Regions from separate parts of the Pseudoalteromonas sp. SCSIO_11900 genome, predicted to be linked through region 1. Evidence: predicted binding sites of a transcription regulator. Region 1 holds the regulator's gene; the other holds the start of a gene.
What was found. The regulator LexA, encoded in region 1, represses DNA repair genes until DNA is damaged. The targets are predictions, from matches to a motif close to TACTGTATNNNNATACAGTA.
Positions count from the first base shown of each region.

Region 2: a site for LexA is predicted at 1,408-1,427, ahead of BG00_RS09900 (SulA-like leucine-rich domain-containing protein). Genes of this name have one in related genera too.

Region 1 is NZ_KK070023.1:728,320-736,708, forward strand. Features, by position in the region: gene coxB (cytochrome c oxidase subunit II) at 1-726, opposite strand, end outside; gene lexA (transcriptional repressor LexA) at 1,220-1,837, opposite strand; gene BG00_RS03415 (PaaI family thioesterase) at 2,036-2,479, shown strand; gene BG00_RS03420 (hypothetical protein) at 2,509-2,889, opposite strand; gene BG00_RS03425 (endonuclease) at 3,142-3,795, shown strand; gene hmpA (NO-inducible flavohemoprotein) at 3,835-5,016, opposite strand; gene norR (nitric oxide reductase transcriptional regulator NorR) at 5,177-6,733, shown strand; gene BG00_RS03440 (LysR family transcriptional regulator) at 6,730-7,626, opposite strand; gene BG00_RS03445 (NADPH-dependent FMN reductase) at 7,743-8,309, shown strand; gene BG00_RS03450 (tellurite resistance TerB family protein) at 8,317-8,389, opposite strand, start outside.
Region 2 is NZ_KK070023.1:2,122,369-2,130,757, forward strand. Features, by position in the region: gene BG00_RS09890 (DUF6172 family protein) at 63-365, shown strand; gene BG00_RS09895 (YchJ family protein) at 432-908, opposite strand; gene BG00_RS09900 (SulA-like leucine-rich domain-containing protein) at 948-1,382, opposite strand; gene BG00_RS09905 (tetratricopeptide repeat protein) at 1,695-2,156, opposite strand; gene BG00_RS09910 (NCS2 family permease) at 2,275-3,567, shown strand; gene BG00_RS09915 (hypothetical protein) at 3,683-4,438, opposite strand; gene cysB (HTH-type transcriptional regulator CysB) at 4,734-5,711, shown strand; gene BG00_RS09925 (L-serine ammonia-lyase) at 5,977-7,353, opposite strand; gene BG00_RS09930 (NUDIX hydrolase) at 7,455-8,030, opposite strand; gene pabB (aminodeoxychorismate synthase component I) at 8,023-8,389, opposite strand, start outside.

The DNA of each region.
Region 1 (8,389 bases):
TGTTTTAGCTTCTACCACAACAGGCATAAAACCATGATCTTTACCGCAAAGCTCTGCACACTGCCCACGGTAAGTACCAACCTCATTAATATTGGTCCATGTTTCGTTAATAAACCCAGGGTTTGCATCTTTTTTAACGGCAAAGTCAGGCACCCACCATGAGTGAATAACATCATCTGAAGTCATTAAAAAACGTACTTTTTGATTAATTGGTAGTACCAGCGGTTTATCGACCTCGAGTAAATAATTCGGGTTTTTATCAGCAAGGTTGGTTATTTCATTTTGAGGGGTAGCTAGCATGGAATAAAACTCAACGTCCTCCCCCATATACTCGTAATGCCACTTCCACTGTGAGCCTGTAATTTTAATGGTGAGATCAGCTTTGCTGGCATCCTCCATGGCAATTAAGGTTTTAGTCGCAGGAATGGCCATAACAATTAATATGACAAAAGGGATCGCAGTCCACAGTATTTCTACTTTGGTGCTTTCATGGAATTGGGCAGGGACAGCCCCTTTAGATTTGCGATGATGAATGAGTGCCCAAAACATAATGGCAAACACGATCACCCCAATCACACAACATATTAAAAAAATAGTCATGTGCAGTTGGTATACATTATTACTTATATCGGTTACGCCTTTACGCATATTATATTGGCTATTAGCAAGCACATTCTGCGAAAAAACAAACAATATAAGCCACAAGGAAGAACTCAGCTTACCCATGTGACGGCTCCTTTGATGCTATTGCTGACGCAAAGCGAAGAGGCATACGGCTTAAACGCCTATTCGTTATTTTTATTTTTTATAAGGGTGCTGGATTTAGTAAATGTGTGTTCTCAAAACGACTAAGCTGTGAGTTATTTTTATTCCAGCTCTTTAATAACTAGTTAAAAAATAAACAATAAGCAAGGTGAGTATGAAAAATAAACAAGGTGTATTTTTTAAAATGCGCAGCTAAAAAAATAGCAACTAGTCAGGCAATTAATCTAAGAGTCAGGTTTAGTAAGGGGTGTATTGAAATTACAGGATAGAAATATAAAAAATTGTTAACTTAAAAAAGCAGAGTAAATTTGTTTATTTATAAAGTATTTAGTGATTTTATTTATGATAGGGGGAGCACTTAACAACATATAGTCATACATTTGATAAGTTAGACATTGTGCTGCTAACAAACCCAGCGCCTAATCACTATTAAGCGCTAAATTATGCTTTAATACTACATCCAGTCAGCGTTACGAATAACACCTACCGCTAAGCCTTCAATATTGAACGACTCATTTTCTAAATCGACCTCAATAGCTGAAAACTCATCATTTTCAGCATGTAAGAGTACTTTTCTGCCCGCTTTTTCTAAACGCTTCACGGTTACATCGTCGTCAACACGGGCAACAATAACTTGTCCATTTTCGGCAACTTGGGTTTTATGCACAGCAAGTAAATCACCATCCATAATACCAATGTCTTTCATACTCATACCGTTAACACGCAATAAAAAATCGGCCGCAGGTTTAAACATTAAAGGGTCAATTTTACAGTGGCTTTCTACATGCTGTTGCGCCAATATTGGCTCACCGGCAGCCACCCTGCCAATTAAAGGTAAGCCTAACTGCTCTGGCTCCTCTTCTTCAACAAGCTGAATTCCGCGACTCGCGCCTGGCTTCATTTTAATAACACCTTTTTTGGCCAATGCTTTTAAGTGTTCTTCTGCAGCATTTGCACTTTTAAAACCCAGTGTTTGTGCAATTTCGGCACGTGTAGGAGGCATACCAGTGTCTTTAATAAACACTTTAATGAGTTCGAGTATTTGCGCTTGGCGTTTCGTTAATGGTCGCATACAACTGGTTTTCCATACAGTACAATTAACTGTGAGTATATACAGTTATTTAAAAATCGCAAATATAAATTAATGCCTTATATGCCGTTATCATCAAACAATAACCTACTTTAAAAGCAGGGTAATAAATGTAATTATTAGCAACGCATTATCATATTAATAAATTTTAATTCTCGATTACTTATCCAAGGAGCTAGCATGAGTATTTGGCATCAACCGATTACATTAGAGTTTTGTAAGCAATTAGATCAAGGTATTACAGGCCAAGGGACACTCATGAAAACCATGGGAATAGAGATCAGTGAAATTGGTGATGACTACTTAGTGGCAACTATGCCGGCAATTCCAGAGCATCATAACCCTATGGGTATCGTTCATGGTGGCGCAAATGTGGTACTTGCTGAAACAGTAGCAAGTTATGCCGCTAATTTTGTGGTTGATTTCAATCGGTTTTATTGTGTTGGCCAAGAGATCAGTGCAAGTCATTTAAAGGCATCACGCAATGGCACATTAACGGCCACAGCGAGAGCTTATCATATCGGCAAACGCAGCTCGGTTTGGGATATTAAAATAACCAATAGCCGCAATGAGCTTTGCTGCGTATCACGTATGACCGCAGCCGTAGTAGAGCGAAAAGGCTAGTAAATCTGTTAACCAAGGTTGAGGTTAAATTACTTTTCGAGAGGGTAAATAGTAATTTCCACACCTGCACCAATTGCAGATATACGTAACAAGGTATCTGCATGTAAAGCTTGGTTAAAGCATTTTGGCGAAGTGCCAGACTCAAAACCCATATCGAATGTTCTGCGTGAACAACTCAACCATTGCTTTAATGCATTGCGTGAACACGACTCGATTAACTCGCACAAGTGATTAATCGCTTTATCTGGCGTGGTTATTTCACCTGCAACCTCAATGCGAGCAAGTTGACGGTATTCGTCTTTATCATAATGTAAAATAGTTGCGACCTTTTTTAAATCAGCAACTAATACGCTAATATCTTGCTTTGACTCAAGCTCTAGATCTACATTTAAAAATTGAATTTCCGACATTATCTCGTTTTTACCCTCTATTAATTTCATTGCAAACTTTAACGCAGTTTTACCGTTATACCAAATCAACAACGCAAGAATCACTGCATTAACGCGTTTTTAGCGTTAGCCTCTGAATATTGCCCACTATTTACTCCTAAAAAACGCCCTCTACAAAATACGCAAATTAAAATTAAAGCATGCCGGCGGCGGTTTACTTTTTTATTCTAGGCCTTAAACTAGCCGCTCCTGTAGTTCACGTATGTGATGGATATGATTCGGTTTATTTTAGCTTTGTTGGCTTGCTGTGCTTGTTTTTCAGCAATGGGCGAACAATTTACGCGGTTTTCGAGTGCCAAAAAGCACTTAATTAATACCCTTCCCGAAAACGCTAAAAGTATTTATTGTGGTTGCGATATAAAAAAACAAGGCAAAAAGTTAGTACCCGACCCTACCCATTGTGGCTACGTGCCTCGCAACACACTAACCCGCTCAGGCAAAGTAAATCAACGTGCATTGCGAATTGAATGGGAACATATTGTCCCTGCATGGGAATTTGGTCACCAGTTACAATGCTGGCAAGATGGTGGGCGTAAAAACTGCCGCAAAGTTAGCGCTAAGTTTCGCTTGATGGAAGCCGATATAAACAATTTAGCCCCTGCAATTGGTGAAATTAACGCCGATCGCTCAAACTACCGCTTTGGCATGTTAGCCCAAAACGCGACGCAATATGGTCGTTGTGAGGTTAAAGTTAATTTTAAACAACGTGTTGTTGAACCGCCTGTTCATGCACGTAAACGCATTGCCGATGCGTACGCTTACATGCAAAAAACGTATGGTTTAAAAATTTCAGCTAAACAACAAAAGCTATTTAATGCTTGGCAACAACAAGCTTATGCTGCCAACACAAATAGTAAAAAGCTGTAAGTTTAAATTAAAAGTGTGTAACACACGCTTTTAATTAATCTAAAACGCTTGGTGTGGTCCAAATATTTCGTAGTGAATATTTGAGCTTTGCACACCTAAATCAAGTAGCTGGCCTTTTACGTAAGCCATAAATGATGCTGGTCCACACAAATAAAATGCCCCTTCGCTAATAGGTAATGATGCCTCAAGCACCGTTAAATCCATTAGCCCAGTGAAATCACACTCCTCGCCACCTTGATTAAACCAAGTAAATGTTTTTAGCTGTGGATGCATTGCCGTTTGCTGCGCTAAATACCCTTTAAATGAAAATTCGCGGCTATTTTCACACGCGTGCAAATAACTAATCGCTTGATTTTTATCACCACTAAGTAGCGTTTGCAGCATTGCCATCATCGGGGTTTGGCCAACACCTGCTGAAATAAGTACAACTGGAGTTGCCTCATTTTTTAAAATAAAATCTCCCGCTGGCGGGTATAACTCTACTCGTGCGCCTTGCTCTAGTGAGTGTAAATAATTAGACACCACGCCAGGCTTTGGTTGGCACTCTTTTTTAACGCTAATACGATAGTTTTTAGCATTGCTCTTTTGCGAAATAGAATACTGGCGGATCTCTTCATATTCTGCGCCCTCAGGCTTAACTTTAATGCCAATGTACTGTCCTGGCTTGTAGGTAATAACTGCTTTACCATCCACAGGTGTCAGCGTAAAACTAGTTACGAATTCAGATTCAACATGTTTATCAGTAATTTCAAACTGGCGCGTGCTTGCCCAGCCACCATGGTTGTTTTTACTGTGCGCATACAATGCCGCTTCTTCGGTAATACAAATATCAGCAAGTACACCGTAGGCTTCGCGCCACGCATATTCAACATCGGCAGTAAACTGCTCAGGAATAAGCTCTTTAAGTGTGCCGATCAAATGCGCCCCTACAATAGGGTAGTGTTCGGGTAAAATATTCAAGCTGGTATGCTTATGGTTAATTCTAGCTAATGCCTCTTTTAACACGGCTAAATTATCAATATTTTGCGCGTACGCAGCCAACGCATTAAATAATGCAAATTGCTGACGACCCGTTTCTTGATTAGTCATATTAAAAATATGTTTAAGTTCCGGGTTATGGCTAAACATGCGCTTATAAAAATGATCGGTGACGGCTGTACCCGCTTCTGCAAGTAATGGAGCTGTACTTTTTACAATCTCAATAGTTTTTTCAGATAACATGTTTATTTCCTATGTAATAACTAACTGCTTGCACTTAGCATTACACAGAGCGTGCCAACTAATTAAACCCATAATATTCAACAGGTTAAATTAACTCACTTTACAAGATGAGTCTTTATGACCTACTATAAAACATGTAAAAATACACTAACAGGTCATTTTGACTCAAGTTGCCTTGGAGCTTGCACAAAGCACCTTACATGCCCACAGTTTTGAGCAGCTCTTAGCCACGGTTGAACGTGTTATTCCAAGTGATGCTAGCGCCTTGTTAATTCGCCAAGGCGAGCAATTAAAGCCCTTAGCCATTAAAGGGCTTATGCCCGATAGCCTAGGACGACGTTTTGATATTGCGAAGCACCCTCGCCTTAAAGCCATCTGCAGTAGTCGTTTGGCTCTGCAATTTGCACATGACTGTCCACTACCTGATCCATACGACGGGCTACTACTGGCTAAAACCGGTGATATTCCAGTGCATGCCTGCTTAGGGTTACCCCTTTATGATAAAAACGCACTACTTGGCATTCTGACCTTTGATAGCCTAAACGCTGATGCGTTTGACGGCATTACGGCTGATACACTCAACACCTTACAAACCTTGTGTAGCGCACACTTTAAAACAGCTCTAGAGCTTGCCCATTATAAACAGCATGCTCAGCATTCAAATGAATTAGTACAAGCGTTAAACCGTGAGGCACTCAAACGCGATGGTGGTGAAATTATTGGCCAAAGCCCAGTAATACAAACCCTTAAAAACGAAATAAAGCTGGTTGCAGCCTCTAATTTTAGTGTATTAATTTTAGGTGATACTGGGGTCGGCAAAGAGTTGGTGGCGCGTAATATTCACTTGCATTCAGCACGCAAAGATCAGCCATTGATCCATTTAAATTGTGCATCACTGCCTGAAAACCTCGCAGAAAGTGAATTTTTTGGCCATGCAAAAGGCGCTTTTACCGGCGCCCAAAATGCCCGCCAAGGTAAATTTCAGTTAGCCGATGGCGGTACCTTATTTTTGGATGAAATAGGCGAGCTACCACTGGCAATGCAAAGTAAATTATTACGGGTACTGCAAAGTGGTGAAGTACAAACCGTTGGCGAAGATGAACTTAAATATGTTGATGTTAGAGTGATTGCAGCAACTAATCGCGACCTAAAACACGAAGTAGAACAGGGGCGATTTCGCGCCGACTTATATCATCGCCTAAGTGTGTACCCGTTAAGCGTAGCGCCTTTAAAAGCCCGTGATGAAGATGTTATTTTATTAGCCGGCTATTTTGCAGAAAAAACAGCCCGCAAGCTCGCTATTAAACAGCTAAAACTCAGCATTGAAGCGCAACTGCTGCTTAAAAAATATGACTGGCCAGGCAATGTGAGGGAGCTTGAGCATGTGATTAATCGGGCTGCATTAAAGGCTAAACAACATCAGTGGCAGCAACCAATTATTACTATTGAACCTGAGCATTGTGAGCTAAATTTAAGCGCTGTTAACACCTTAGCTCTTGAACACTCAAACCAGCTTGTAATCCCACCTTTAGCAAACAACATTTCGTTAAAGCAAGCCACAGATACCTATACGCAGCAACTTATAATACAGCAACTTAAACAACATAATTATAACTGGGCCAGTACCGCGCGCAGTTTACAGGTCGACCGTGCTAATTTAACACGGCTAGCCAAGCGCTTAGGTATTTCAATAAAAAAATCGTTGTCGCCTAGTTAACTTAACTTTCGCTGCTTAAAATAATTTTTTAATAGCTGACTAAACGCTTGAACCTTTGCTGTTCGGTGCACTAAATGATGCGTAACCAGCCACAAATCGGTTGGCCAACTCAGTTCATTAGGCAGTACAGGGACTAAATCAGAGTATTGCGCTGCAACATCATGCTGTAATCCGCCAATACCGAGCCCTTTAACTATGGCGCGGGTCGCTTCTGAGGTTTCTGACACTCTTAGCTTAACTTGCGACGGGGGAATATTTTCATCAACCCATGCAAAGTAAGGCACTTTGGCGTTATACCCTGCTACACCTGACACAAAGCTATGCAGCGATAGTTGCGCTAATGTTTGTGGCAACCCATAACGGCTAATGTAATGCTTTGATGCATAAAATCCTGACGAGAGCGCCGCTAAATGCTGAGCAATATAATCACCCTCATCCGGTCTGGGTCCAGCTCTTACTGCGATATGTGCTTGGCCATGATCTAAACGTAAGCGTTTTTGATCCATAATCACTTGTAATTGCACTTGCGGATGCAAGGTTTGAAACTGCTCGCACACCTCACTTAATACATCAATAAAGCCACTAACTGTGGTGAGTAACAAGCTACCTTGCAAGGTGCTATCTGCAGCAATAATGTCATTATGTAGGCGCTCTAGTTCACCATTAATCGCTTGTGCTGTGGTAAATAACTTAGCGCCAATTTCTGTGACTTTATAGCCGCGAGCATGGCGATGAAATAGTCGCGCATTTAAGCTTTTTTCTAAGTTATTTATTCGCCTGAGCACCGTACTATGGTGAACATCTAACACTTCGGCCGCGGCAGTTAAAGTACCTAAGCGCGCTACCTCGTAAGCAACCTTCAGGTCTTGCCAATCATTAAATTGAATTGCCATGATAACTACTCTTTAATCTGTGCATATGCGCACACAAGTTTTGCGTTTATTTGGCTTTTCTGCAAGTGATTATTTGTTAAAGTCACATTATACAAACTCATTATCAGGAGCAGCTCATGACAACACCAAAAATTATTGCCCTAGCAGGTAGCTTACGTAAAGATAGCTTTCATCAAAAACTCATTAACGAAGCGGCACGCTTTGCTTTAGAAAGTGGCGCTGAAGTAGAAGTGATTAAACTCGCAGACTTAGCCATTCCTATGTTTGATGAAGATCTCGAGGCACAAGGCACACCAGCCGGTGTACAACAACTTAAAGACAAACTTCGCGCAGCCGATGGCATTTTGCTGGCCAGCCCAGAATATAATGGCTCTATTACCGCGGTGTTAAAAAATGCTATTGATTGGGCATCGCGCACCGAACAAGGCGCAGAGCCTGCATTTGCAAATAAAGTAACCGCGTTATATGCAGCCTCGCCAGGTGGGTTGGGCGGCTTACGTGGCTTAAATCACGTGCGTGATATTTTATCTGGCATTGGCAGTTTAGTATTAGCCAATCAATTAGCTGTACCGGCTATTCATACTTTGTTAGACGAAAACGGCCGTATTAATGACCCTGCTACCGCTGAAAAAGTGGCTGGTCTTGCACAGCAGTTAGTTAGCGTAGCAAGTAAGCTTAAATAAGCAGCAACTATAACTTTGTTGCTGCAAGCTTTGCAGCAATAAAGTCTTCATGGGTAACATACAATAAATTAGCAACACGA
Region 2 (8,389 bases), 1.4 Mb from region 1:
AATGGCGCAAATGGTATGACATTAAATGCCATTATCATTAAACCAAGGTAATTAGGAACGTAATGAAGAAAACATTCACGCTGAATCATGAGAAAATCAAATACCCTCGTATGGTTGATGCTGCAAAGCATGAAGTGAAAAAATATTTGAAAAGAGAACGTAATAAAACTTTACCTGTTGATGCCGACTACTGGGCATTTGATTGTAAGTTTGGTAACACGGTTGAAGAAGCCCAAGTGGTTCACGTTGCTGAAATTAACAATCACATCAGTGAAATTGAAAAGCAAGGTTTAACTTCTTTTTACTTAGAGATTTTAGCAAGACCTGCACAGCGTCAAGATTTCGATGAAGATGATGGCGAGTAAAACGCTAATTTGCGTTTAGTGTAGTTTTGAAAATGGGCCTTGTGGCCCATTTTTTGTAGCTGTTATTTATACACTATGACACTTTTTATACTTTTTATTACTGCCGCAAGGGCACGTATCATTGCGTTTTACTTTAATATCGGCAACCGGTGTAATCTCACCATCAAGGTATCGCCATTGTCCATCTTCTTTAATAAACCTTGAATTTTCTGCCAACTCGCAATATAAATCTTGATAAAAGTAGTGAGCTTTAAATGTAACAAACCCTGTTTCATCATTATAACCAGAGTCTAATATGGTTAAGTTTATAAAACGGCAACTATTTGCAAAATCTTTAATTTCTGAAATTGAGTTTTCAGCTTGTTTTTCTTTTGAATAACTTTCACGAACAAAAACCGCGTTTTTAACAGCATAAGCACTGTAGCGTGCACGCATAAGTTGCTCTGGTGTGTGTGGCTGTTTGGTTTTTAAATGAAAAGGCTCGCAGCAATCAGCATAAGGTTGCTGACTGCCACAAAAACATAATAGGGCGTTAGAAGTCATGATAAATGTACTGTGTATTAAAACGCTAGTTTATCAAGCTTATTGCGTAAGTGAAATCTCAGAATGAGCGCTTTTTTTGCTAAAGCAATACAACTTAGTGCGCGTATGGCTCAAGTTTAATGATAACTGCGACAGTTGTTGGTTATTTATTATGTCAGTCCAGGTGATCACCGCGGCAAAATTTCCATTGTGAAGTGCAGAATTTAAAACATACTCTAAATTAACTAAATGTTTTTGACGAATAACCAGTAATTTACTGGTATCAATTGAGCATGAATCAAGTAGCGCTTTGCTCGGTACGTTATCTGGTGCTATTAACAGTGTCCATGCGTTTAGGCTGTTGTATTGGTGTAATACTTTTAATAATTCAAACGTTGCTGAAATTTCATCTTCAATTTGTACAACGTTAACACAATCTGATTGGTCATCTTGCTGGTAACTTTTAACTGTTCTTACGGTAATTGGCTGTAACATAATCTTCTCACTCACTGGGTTTTTATACAGTACATTCATACAGTAGTTTATACAGTTGTTTGGTGCAAGTGTTTTTTTGTACAGTTATTCATCTTAAAACGCGACAGTTACTATAAATATATAAATAATCTATATATAACAATGGTTTAATTTTTATTGAAAGTTAATGCCCACAGAATTAATTTTAAGGCTGGGAACAAATAACGACAGATGAGCAGGGGGTATACAGTAGTTTAAATTAATTAAGCGTGCTTGTTTTGGCTATAAATGCTTAATTAATTTACAGATGAAATGAGTTGCTGGGCAGTGAAATTATTTTTCGCTACTAGGAGGGATCAAATGTGAGAATTGTAACTGGTGAATTTGTTCATACAGGCTGGCTGCGTAGCATTGAGCATCTTTAAGTCGTTTGGTACTAATATGTTTTCGTATATCGCTCATTGCTTTTATGGCAGGTTCATAGCCTTGACTACCGGCTAAGCTAAGCCACGCAGCACCATGAAATACACTTTGCGGCACACCTTGTCCTTTTATAAAAAACAGCCCTAAATAAAACTGCGCGCGATAATTTCCTGCCATTGCTGCCAAACGCATCCATTTTGCGGCTAAGGCGCCTTGTTCATTTTTAAGGTAATAAAGGGCTTTATTTAATGTGTCTTGATCGGTGTTTTTAGAGCTCGCAGGGAGATTTGCATCGCTTGGTTGCGTTACAAAAGAAAGAATGTTGTCTAATTGTTGCTCTAAGTCTTGGCCACTTGGTGTCGTTTTGATCATGCTACTTCGTTTGTTATTTTAATCACTTAGCTAGTTTAGTATATAGCAAGGTAAAATGTCCTGTAAAAAGTTATTTTTATGCTAAAATCTCGCCACTTTTTACAACCATAAGTTTATTATGCTCGAAGCCTTATTCAAAATCCGTGCAAATGATTCTTCGGTTCGCCGTGAATGTATTGCCGGTATGACTACATTTATTACGATGGTTTATATCGTATTCGTTAACCCAGCTATGCTTGCTGAAGCGGGTATGGACCAAGGTGCTGCCTTTGTTGCCACCTGTATTGCAGCTGCAATAGGGTGTTTTATTATGGGTTTGTGGGCCAATTACCCACTGGCATTGGCACCGGGTATGGGATTAAATGCATTTTTTACCTATGGTGTTGTATTAGGTATGGGTTATAGCTGGCAAGCTGCGTTGGGTGCGGTATTTATGTCAGGGTGTATATTTTTAATTCTAAGCTTATTTAAGGTGCGAGAGTGGATTATTAATGCAATCCCTCTGGTGCTCAAGCAAGCAATAGCAACGGGTATTGGCGCATTTTTAGCTCTCATCGCACTTAAAAGCGCCGGTATTATTGTATCAAGTCCTGCAACACTGGTGCAGTTGGGTGATATTACCTCGCCTGGTCCTTTATTGGCTATTTTCAGCTTTTTTGTTATTGCTGCACTGCTTTATCGCGATTTTAAAAGTGGCGTACTGATCAGTATTTTACTAGTCACCGCGATTGCTGTGTCTATGGGGTTAGTGGAGTATCATGGTGTTATTGCAATGCCACCTTCTATCATGCCGACCTTTATGCAACTGGACTTTAGTGCCGCGTTTGAACTGTCGATGTTGAGTGTTATTTTTGCGTTTTTATTCGTTGATTTGTTTGATACCTCAGGCACGTTAGTTGCGGTAACTCAGAAAGCTGGTTTAGCAGATAAAAACGGTAATATGCCGCGTTTAGGTCGTGCATTAAGCGCCGACAGCACAGCTACCATTGCAGGTGCAATGCTCGGTACTTCAACAACCACGTCATACATTGAGTCTGTTGCAGGTGTATCTGTTGGTGGTCGAACTGGTTTGACCGCTGTGGTTGTGGGTTGCTGCTTTTTACTGATGATGTTTTTTGCGCCTTTAGCTCAAATGGTGCCTGCATACGCAACCGCGGGAGCTATTTTATATGTATCTGTATTGATGCTACAAAACTTAAAGTTTGTAAATTGGGACGACATGACTGATGCAATTCCGGTGAGTGTTGTATTATTAATGACACCGCTGACTTTCTCAATTGCACACGGTATTGCACTTGGTTTTATTTCTTATACGGCGGTAAAAGTGCTGTGTGGCAAAAAAGATCAGGTAAGCATTAGTGTTTGGATTTTAACGGCCTTGTTTATTGTTAAGTTCGCATTTTTATCTTAATGCAGGCAGCTTGTTAGAATATGTATATGTTCTAGTATGTAAACACAAAGTGGGGCAAAATCCTATTCAAAAAAAAGCCCATGCAACTGCATGGGCTTTTTATTTAGAAAGGATGTTACCATTTCTTTTTAGGTGCAAATAATACGTCTAAATCATCTTGCTCTTGTTCGTTCTTTTTCTTCAATGATGTAGCATTTGATGCCTTGAGTTCATTACTTATCGTTTCAAGGTAGCCTTCAACTTCAGCCCGTTTTGCAGTAATGTAATCGTCATTAAATGAAACACTGTTAAGTGTGGAAGCTGCTTTTTCAAAGTACTGCCTTGCAGAGCCTATCATTCCAGCTGTTTGTGCTGCTAGACCACGTTTTATCTGGCTTTCAATGTTGATTCTTAGTTGTAGCTTTTCAAGGCGTTTGTCTTCTGCAATAAACGCTTGGCTGTCTACTTTGCCTTTATTATGCTCAGAACGAATAATAGTACGGAGCTTTTTTATACCCTGTATTAGTGATATCAGTTGCTTGTCATTACCTGGTAAAACAAAATCATCTGAACCGTCTTGAGTTGGGTTTTGTAGTCGCTCTTTTGCTTCTTTTAAGCGGTTTTTTAGTCCACTACCTCCGCTTGAAATAGGCACCATTTGACTGAGCGCATCATGAATTCGTCGTTGTAATATTCGCTGAGTTGCCTCTGAAAGTGGAATGTTGGCGCTATTCATTAATGCTTCTTCGGTTTCTTCAATGATTGCTTTTTGTTTTGTTAACTCTTTGCGTCGTTCAGCTTCTTGTTTTTCTTTGTGTTGCTGAACAGCACTAACCAATAGTGCAATGACTATAAGTGCAACAATTAATACAATTATAATGGAAACGATCATGTTATAATTCTCAAGTTCTTAACCTTATTATCTAATCTTACATTAAATATATAAAAGGTGGGAAACTTTGCTCAGATTAACTGAAAAAAGCGTCACCATAAAGCGTTTAAATCTTAATATGTTATGTTTCGATTGCTGATAATCATTGCTACCTCAAGTGTATTTATTGTGTTAACCTGAAATTTCAATATATTAATTGTTACATTGTGTAACCTTAATCAGCCTTTTATATAGCTACCTATAGTTAGGGTGCGTTTTTATCTGTCAATGTGAATTATAACGAAACTACATAGCCATGAAATTACAACAACTTAGATATATCGTAGAAGTTCAAAATCATAAATTAAATGTTTCAGCTACGGCTGAGAGTTTATTTACCTCCCAGCCTGGTATTTCTAAGCAAGTGCGTATGTTAGAAGATGAGCTCGGTGTACAAATTTTTGGCCGCAGTGGTAAGCATTTAACTCATGTTACAGGCGCTGGCGAAGAAATCATTAACATATCACGCGAAATACTCTCAAAAGTTGAGGGTATTAAAGCGGTTGCGAATGAACATACGCTGCCCGATCAAGGCAAACTTAATATTGCGACTACGCATACACAAGCACGCTATGCGTTACCAAGTGTAATTAAAGGCTTTACTCAAAAATACCCAGCAGTGTCACTACATATGCACCAAGGTACGCCTCAGCAAATATCGGATGCAGCTGCGCGCGGTGATGCAGATTTTGCGATTGCTACTGAAGCACTGCACTTATATTCAGATTTAGTTATGTTGCCTTGTTATCACTGGAATCGCAGTATTGTGGTTGCTAAAGATCATCCACTTGCGAAAAAAGCCGATAACTTAACGGTGGCAGATATAGCGCAGTATCCATTGATCACTTATGTATTTGGTTTTACTGGTCGCTCAGAGCTTGATAAAGCATTTAACGCCTACGGACTTGAGCCACATATTGTATTTACTGCCACCGATGCTGATGTTATTAAAACGTATGTGCGTTTAGGACTAGGTGTGGGTGTGGTTGCATCTATGGCAATTGATCAGGTAAACGACAGCGACTTAGTGTGCATTGATGCTAGCCATTTATTTGAGGCGAGCACGACTAAAATTGGCTTTAGAAAGGGCAGTTTTTTACGCACCTACATGTATGACTTTATCGAACGTTTTGCACCGCATTTAACTAAAGAGCGAGTAGAGCGTGCGAGTTTACTGCGTAATCAAGAAGATGTTGATAAGTTATTTGCTGATATTGAATTGCCGGTTAAGTAACCGCCATAAACAGCAATGAAAAGCCGCTTAGTTTTGCAACTAAGCGGCTTTTTTTGTGCTATGTAATTAACCTGAACTGTGGATAATAAATCCATCTCAAGCAGCTATTTTCAGCGCTAACTGCGTTGAATTTACTTGCAATAGGCGAGCTATTGACGCGTAATTTCGCCTTGTTTTCACTAAAAATCTCTAGCTAGAGAAAATAAACATAAATATCATTTTGATTCAATATGTTAGTAAATCTCTTAACCAGAGTTCAGGTTAATTAGCACTCGATAATATTAACGGCCAGTCCACCGCGAGCGGTTTCTTTGTATTTTGTTTTCATATCGTTACCCGTATCGAGCATGGTTTTTATTACTTTATCCAGCGATACTTTTTGCTCACCACTACCGCGAATAGCCAGGCGCGACGCATTAATTGCTTTAATAGCGCCCATTGCATTACGTTCAATACAGGGGACTTGCACTAAGCCGCCAACAGGGTCACAGGTTAACCCTAAGTTATGTTCCATGCCAATTTCAGCGGCATTTTCTACGTGTACAACGTTACCACCAACAATTTCAGTAAGTGCGCCTGCGGCCATTGAACAAGCAACACCGACTTCGCCTTGGCAACCCACTTCTGCACCAGAAATAGAGGCATTCTTTTTATATAAAATGCCTATTGCAGCGGCAGTTAATAAGTAGCGGGTAGCAATATCACGGTCTACTTCTTTAATAAAAGTATGATAATACATTAATACTGCAGGTAAAATTCCGGCTGCGCCATTTGTGGGGGCAGTTACTACACGTCCTCCTGCTGCATTTTCTTCGTTTACAGCTAATGCGAATAAATCAACCCAGTCCATGGCGCGCAGCGGGTCGTTACTCACTTCTACATTAAGCTTTAAATATAAGCTTGGCGCACGGCGTTTTACTTTTAATCCGCCAGGTAAAATACCTTCGGTGCGCATACCTCGCTCAATACAGGCTTTCATTACTTGCCAAATATTAAATAGCTCATCTTTAATGGCTTCTTCACTGCGTAACGTTTTTTCGTTTTTCATCATTAACGTTGATACGCTGTAACCCGACTCTTTACACATTTCGAGTAATTCTTTAGCCGTTCCAAACGGGAACGGGGCAGGGTTTTCTTCACGAATATCTAAGGCCGCTTGTTTTTCTTTTTCAAACTCTTCATCCGAAACAATAAATCCGCCACCAATAGAGTAGTAAACTTTGCTATATACTTTTTCGCCATTGTTATAGGCAATAATTTCCATTGCGTTGGAATGTTTAGGGAGTGTCTTTCTGCGATGAAAAACAATCGCGCCCTGCTTAGGGAATTTAGCTTTGTGAGTTTGGTTTAGGTAAATAACCTGTTCTTTTTCAATTTTAGCGAGTATGTCATCCACTAAATCGGCATCAATGGTTTCAGGATCATACCCTGCTAAGCCAAGTATCACTGCTTTACCAGAGCCGTGGCCAACACCTGTTTGGCCAAGCGAGCCGTAAAGCTCTACTTTTACATCGGTCACATTTGCTAATAGTTGTTGTTCATCTAGGTCATTAACAAATAAGCGTGATGCACGCATTGGGCCAACGGTATGTGACGATGAAGGGCCAATACCAATGCTAAACATATCAAATGCACTGATCATAATGTGTGTCTCTACTTAGTTTTCTCAGCATTCAGCTGTTCTTTGAACGGTCGACTATAATAACGTGGAAATGCAAGTGTGTAACCCTTATTAGCAAAGATTTAAACTGGTATGGCGAGTTGTTTTGTAAAGTTTTTAATAATGCTGGCTGTGGCACCCCACAAAAGCCCGTGAGGAGTGATAAAGCCATTTAAAGTTAGGGCTCTTCCATTACGTTCAAAGGGGATTGGTTGCCAATTAGCTTCGTTGTTCAGCGCTTTTATAGAGAGTAAAAAGCTGGCTTGTACTTCGTTATGATCGTTCTCCCATACCGTTTCTTTTTTAATTAAGCCCACAAAAGGACGTATAGTAAATCCAGTAAGGGTAGAGTATTCCGGCAGCTGGCCTAAAACTTGAACATTATGCGGGGCAATGTTTAGTTCCTCGTGTAATTCACGCAGTGCCGTGGTCCGCAGGTTAACATCATTAATTTCAAATTTACCACCTGGTAAACAAATCTCCCCAGGGTGGTGATGTAAATAGGTTGGCCGCTTACACAATAAAACATGTGCTTCATTATCTATATCAATCAAAGGTAGCATCACTGCACTGGCGCGCTTTTTTTTATTATCTTTGAGCTGATCCACAGTTAAACTGCGGTTTAATTGAAAACGAGCCGAAATGGTTTCACTATTCAAAGCGACCCTCATTTAATATAGGGAGTATTTTATTAACTTTATCGTAAGTTTCTTGATATTCCAATTCGACTTTTGAATCAGCAACAATGCCACCGCCAGCCCAGCAGTGTATTTGTTGTTGATGTGTAACTAAAGTTCTAATAGTAATACTGGTATCCATATTACCGCAGGCGCTAATATAGCCAATAGAACCACAATAAATGCTGCGTCTGTGCGGCTCCAGCTCTTCTATTATTTCCATTGCGCGCACTTTTGGTGCCCCGGTAATGGACCCTCCAGGGAATGCAGCTTCAAGTTGATCGACTGCTGTTTTTCCTTCATCAAGGATGGATGTAACTGTACTTACCAAATGGTGTACT